DNA from 2 places in the Clostridium sp. 7_2_43FAA genome. Region 1 is predicted to be linked to the other one. Evidence: riboswitches for the same ligand, from Rfam matches in the RefSeq annotation. Region 1 holds a riboswitch; the other holds the start of a gene.

Region 1 (3,194 bases):
TGTGCAGACCCATAATAAATCACCATAGCTTGTACAATCATAGGCGTTCCTCTAAAGAATTCTATATAAATAGAAAGAATTATATTTATTATTTTAAGAAATACTTTCTTTATACCTCTCTCTGGAACAGGAATTGTTCTTATAACACCAACTAATAAACCTATTAAAGTTCCTATCAAGGTTCCTATTATGGAAATTAAAAGTGTCATACCTGCTCCTCGTAAGAACATAGGTAAATTATCTTGAAGTATTTTTATTATCCATTCAATACTCATTTCAATCCTCCTAAAATAAAAGCAAGTTGTAAGTTTAGAATGGGTTATTATATTTTATAACCCATTCTATAAAATTTATTGAGCTGCTGGTTGATTCTTAACAGCTTCTGCCATTATATTCACTTGCTCTTCTTCTGATATTCCTGATAAAATTTCATTTATTTTTTCAGTTAAATCACTGTTTTTATTAATCCCCACTGCTGTTTGCGTTTCCTCTGGATTTGTAACAAATCCATTTTCAAGTTCAATCATTTTGAAGTTTGAATTTGCAGCTTGAGCACTTGTAGCATCTGGCTTTTCTGATACATATGCATCAATTACTCCTGATTCAAGTGCAACTCTCATTGCTGGGAAGTTATCCATAGCTTCTTGTTTCTTTACGCCTTCAATTTGATCTATTACTGAATAATGGAATGTATTTAATTGAGCAGTAACTTTCGCTCCATTAAAATCTGCTAGACTTTTAGCATTTGTATATTTCCCATTGTTTTTAACTACCATAACTAATTGTGATTGATAATAGTTATTTGAAAAATCAATTGTTTCCTTACGATCTTCTGTAGGAGACATCCCTGCAATAATTGCATCTATTTTTCCTGAAGTTAATGCAGGCACCAGTCCGTCCCACTCAGTTTTAACAATTACTAATTCTTTGCCTAGCCCTTCTGCTATTTTCTTTGCAATTTCAACATCATATCCACCTGCGTACTCTGAACTTCCTTCTATTTTTACTGCTCCATTTGAATCATCCATTTGTGTCCAATTAAATGGCGGATACCCAGCTTCCATTCCTACCCTAAATACATTTTCATTTTTTGCTGACTTTCCTGAGCCACAACCTGTTAGTATTAGTATTGCTACTAATGATAGTGAAATTAATAGTGATAATTTTTTCTTCATATTGAATCCTCTCCTTTTTTATAATAAAAAAACCAACCCTTAATTCTTGGGTTGGTGCTATCTTAAATATTCAGATAAGATTCTATAAAAAAATACCTGAGCAAAGCTCAGGTCCAATCTTACAGATAACCTAATCCTCATCTTTCCCATTTGAGATAGCACAACTTAATAAACCGGGAAGTTTATTAAGACAGTCCTGCAACTCTTAATTGCAGACCCAGCAAGTAACACTGAGAAATATTACAAGCTTCGGCAAAATTTCCTTCTCCATAGTTTCATCACCTTCTCAAGCTCCACTAAAGACTGTTAAATTTTGCGCCTCTACCCCACATATAAAAGTGAGGCATTTATTAAATTTTAAATATAGTTTATACCCTTTTCATATATCTGTCAATACATATATTAAATTACATTTCAAAATATTATAAAAACTAATACAAATAAACAGGATACAAAATGCTCTATAGTATTTGAATATATATAATCATCTACTATAAAATAGTTTTATTTTTTGATTATATTCCCATTTTTATTGTCTAGTATTAACTCATTATCCATAGATAACTTTCCATTAATTATCACATATTTTATTCCTTTAGGACTCTTAGATTTAATAATATAGTCTTCATACCCAACTATATTATTAAAATCAAATATAGTTATATCTGCATTTTTCCCTTCTCTTAACACTCCTATCTGTTTTAATCCTAAGGTTTTTGCTGGTAATAAGCTGCACTTATAAATTCCTTCTTCTAAAGTTAACGCTTTTTTACCTCTAACATATTTACTTATAAATAATGGATAGTTTCCATATAATCTAGGATGTGGGTCTCCAGCAGGAATACTATCTGAACCAATCATTCCAAGAGGATGTTTTATAAGCTTTATGGTATCCTCTTCTGAAAAAATATTTAATGTTACTATTCCAACTCCACCTTCTTCAGATATAAGTAACTTAGCAATAAAATTAACTGGATGAATATTTTGTTCTCTTGCTAACTCTTCAACTGTTCTACCCATATACTTCAAGTTTTCTTCTTTATTTAATGATGTTATTAGTATTCCATCCCAAGTAGCAATAGCACTATAATTATCCCATCCCTCATAATTAGTATCTAAATCTTCAAGTTCCTTCTTTATATTTTCTATAACTTCATTGTCCTTAAGCATATCTAACATGGCTTCATTTCCTTTTTCAGTTATCCATGGTGGTAGAAGCTGAGTCATTAAGGTACTTCCTGAAGTATAAAGATGCTCATCAAAAGTAATATTAATTCCATCTTTTATGGCATTATCAACTAAATTAATTAATTTATCTGCAATACATCCAAGCTCCTTTGAATCATAAGACCTCATATGAGATATATGAATCTTTACCCCTGAAACCCTAGATACATCAATTACTTCATTTATAGCTTTTATTATGTTTCTATCATGATTTCTTACATGAACCATAACTATACCATTATATTTTTCAATAACCTTACATAACTCTATTAATTCCTCTTTCCCACTATAAATTCCAGGCATATATTGAAGGCCCAAAGACATGCCTATAACCCCTTGCTTCATTGCATCTTCAATTAAGACACACATTTCTTTAATTTCATAATTTGAAGCTTCTGAAGGATTAAATCCTTTTACTTTAGCCCTAATTGCTCCATGCGAGATAAGTACTGCATAATTATTTTTTATCCCTTTTCCACTTATCTTTTTAAAATAATCATTAACATCCCTAAAATCAAATTTTATATTAGGATATCCTACAACTCCTTTTATATAATTTTTCCAAAGCTTACTTTCATCTTCTATACAAGGTATAACACCTAATCCACATTGTCCTACTAATTCCGTAGTAACACCTTGTCTTATTTTAAGACTTTGCATATCTTTATCCATAAAAGGAATTAAATCATTATGACTATGAACATCTATAAATCCTGGTGAAACTACAAGTCCATCTGCATCTATAATCTTCTTGGAATCATCATTTATATTGCTTTGAATTTTAACTATTTT
Region 2 (3,194 bases), on a different contig from region 1:
AGAAGAAGTCTCTCAAATTTGTATGATTGAAGATGTTAAATACCTTGGAGAATTTAATAATTTTATAGAAAAAGTAGTTCTTAACAAAGAAGAGATAAATATATATCTTGACCTAGAGGCTGGAAATACATCATATAAGTATGTAAATGAAATTAAACATAAATATTATAATATAAATATTAAAAATGCTTTTAAGCTTATAGGAAATCTAAGGCTTATTAAAACTGATGAAGAAGTCAGTAGAATAAGAAAAGCAATAGATATCACAATAGAAGGCGTAAAAGAATTAATGAGAAATTCTAAGTCTGAGATTAAGGAATATGAACTAGAAGCATATTTTGATTTCATCTGCAAGAAAAATGGAGTAAAGGATTTTGCTTTTAAAACTATTGCAGCAGCTGGAAAAAATGCTACAGTGCTACATTATGTAACTAATGACTCAGAATTAAAGGATGGAGATTTAATATTATTTGATTTGGGTGCTCAATATAAATATTATAATGGAGATATATCAAGAACATTTCCTATCAACGGTAAGTTTACTGAAAGGCAAAAAGAAGTGTATAATGCTGTTCTTAGAGTAAATGAAAAAGTTATTAAAGAAATGAAGCCAGGAGTTAAGTTTGTTGATTTAAATAAAAAGGCAAAGGATTGGATTTCAGAAGAATGTATTTCACTTGGATTAATGACAGAAAAAGATGATGTATCAAAATTCTATTATCATAGTATAGGTCATAGTTTAGGAATGGATACCCATGACATAGAGTTAGAAAATAGAGATGTTACATTTGAGCCTGGAATGATATATACTGTTGAACCAGGAATATACATCGAAAATGAAGGTATTGGTATAAGAATAGAAGATGATGTTTTAATTACTGAAGATGGAAATGAAGTGTTAACAAAAGAAATGATTAAAACAGTAGAGGAAATAGAAGCTTTTATGGCAGATAAATAGGATTATTAAAAATTAGGACTAATAATTATGGTTGATTTATTAAGTTGATAATTATATAATATTAGTATAAATTAAATGTGAATAACGACAAGGGTAGAGGCGCGATACTTAAGAGTACTATTAATGAGGTAAGCACAGTGATTTAATAGGAAAGGAAATATCGCCGAAGCGTATGATTGATGCTTTAAAATCATATGGCTGGGGTTGCATAAAATATATGTAACACTGTCACAAACTTATTTTGTGGTGAGCTATCGCTTGAGGAATGTTACTTTTTTCTATTATAGTTTAGAGTATATTTATAGCCTTGAGTGAAAACTCAAGGCTCTTTTTAATTTCTGCCCTTTAATTATTTACAACACTATATTAAGGGGGAGTAAATATGAATAATAAAAAAAGTATTAAAGTATTATTAATGACTATTATGATGACTTTACTATCAACATCAATAGTTTTTGCTGCAGAGGTAGATACAGCTACATCTAATGCAAACCATTATGGGTTACTAACTTTAATACCACCTGTTGTAGCAATAGTATTAGCTTTTTTAACAAAGAACGTAATTATATCTTTATTTATTGGAACATTATCAGGAACTTTCTTAGTACAGCTAGTAGATAATTCATTTTTAAGTGCTATCGTACAGTCATTTTTAGATTTTGTATCCAGGATCTTAAACTCATTAGCTGATCCGTGGAATGCTGGTATAATTCTTCAAGTATTAGTTATAGGTGGAGTTATACATTTAGTTGCTAAAATGGGAGGAGCTAAGGCAGTTGCGGAAGCCCTAGCAAGAAAGGCTAAGACTGCAAAAAGTACTCAAGTTGTTACTCTTTTATTAGGATTAGCTGTGTTTTTTGATGATTATGCTAATTCATTAATAGTAGGTCCTATTATGAAGCCTGTAGCAGATAAAATGAAGATATCAAGAGAAAGATTAGCATTTATTATAGATGCAACAGCAGCTCCGATTGCTGGATTAGCTATTGTATCTACATGGATAGGATTAGAAGTTGGCTTAATAAATGATGCTTTTATTAATGGAATAGGTCAAGAGGTTGATGCTTTTGGAGTATTTTTACAAACAATACCTTATAGATTCTATAATATACTAATATTAGTTTTTGTATTTATTACTTCAATATTATTAAAGGAATTTGGTCCTATGTATAGGGCAGAAGTAGAAGCAAGAAGAAGAGGCTTAAGTTTTGAAGAAGAGGAAGTTGCATCAGATTCTAATATGGATCATGATGAGCTTGAACCAAAGGAAGGGATAAAGCTAAGTATATGGAATGCGATAATTCCAATAGGTGTGCTAGTTATAACTGCATTACTTTGTTTCTATTTTAGTGGTTATTCCGCAATAATGGGGGGAGAGGACGTTGCCCTTCAAGGAATAATGACTAATTCACCATTATCATTTAAAGCAATACAAGAAGCTTTTAGTGCATCAGATGCATCAGTTGCTTTGTTCCAATCAGCATTAGTAGCAAGTATAGTGTCAATAATAATGGGAGTAGCTAAAAAAATATTTACAGTTTCAGAAGCAATAGATACATGGATAGATGGTATGAAACCTTTATTAATAACAGGTGTAATATTATTACTAGCTTGGTCACTAAGTTCTGTAATAAAAGATCTAGGAACAGCAAAATATTTAGTTTCATTACTTTCAGGATCATTACCTAACTTCTTACTTCCAAGCCTTATATTTATACTAGGTGCTATTATTTCATTTGCAACAGGAACTGCATATGGAACTATGGGAATATTGATGCCGCTTGCAATACCATTAGCATATTCGATGAACCCAGACATGAGTTATGTAATTGTTAGTACAAGTGCAGTATTAACTGGAGCTATCTTTGGTGATCATTGCTCACCGATATCAGACACTACAATTCTTTCATCAATGGGGGCAGGATGTAATCATATAGCTCACGTAAATACTCAAATGTGGTATGCTTTATTTATAGCAGCTATAACAATTTTATTTGGATATATACCAGCAGGTTTTGGATTGCAATGGTATATAGTGCTTCCAATATCTATAATAGCAGTGTTCTTAGGAGTACAAATACTAGGTAAAAAGGTTGAAGAAGCAAAATAGAAAATTATAAATTGATTTAGAAGATTAATGAACTAGGACGTAGTTAAGATATAGGCAAAGTGGATATTATTAAATATATAATAAATGAAGCTCTACAAGATATCTGCTTGTAGAGCTTCATTTTAA

The links. A riboswitch is a leader RNA that binds a small molecule or an ion and turns the genes downstream of it on or off. The one in region 1 is predicted to bind lysine.
Region 2: another riboswitch for lysine. It lies ahead of CSBG_RS17100 (Na+/H+ antiporter NhaC family protein); the one in region 1 lies ahead of CSBG_RS01040 (transporter substrate-binding domain-containing protein).

Annotation. Positions count from the first base shown of each region.
Region 1 covers NZ_JH815221.1:64,720-67,913, reverse strand. The annotation lists gene CSBG_RS01045 (amino acid ABC transporter permease) at 1-275, opposite strand, end outside; gene CSBG_RS01040 (transporter substrate-binding domain-containing protein) at 351-1,175, opposite strand; lysine riboswitch at 1,324-1,507, opposite strand; gene CSBG_RS01035 (D-aminoacylase) at 1,680-3,194, opposite strand, start outside.
Region 2 covers NZ_JH815223.1:170,187-173,380, forward strand. The annotation lists gene CSBG_RS17095 (aminopeptidase P family protein) at 1-958, shown strand, start outside; lysine riboswitch at 1,045-1,220, shown strand; gene CSBG_RS17100 (Na+/H+ antiporter NhaC family protein) at 1,341-3,068, shown strand.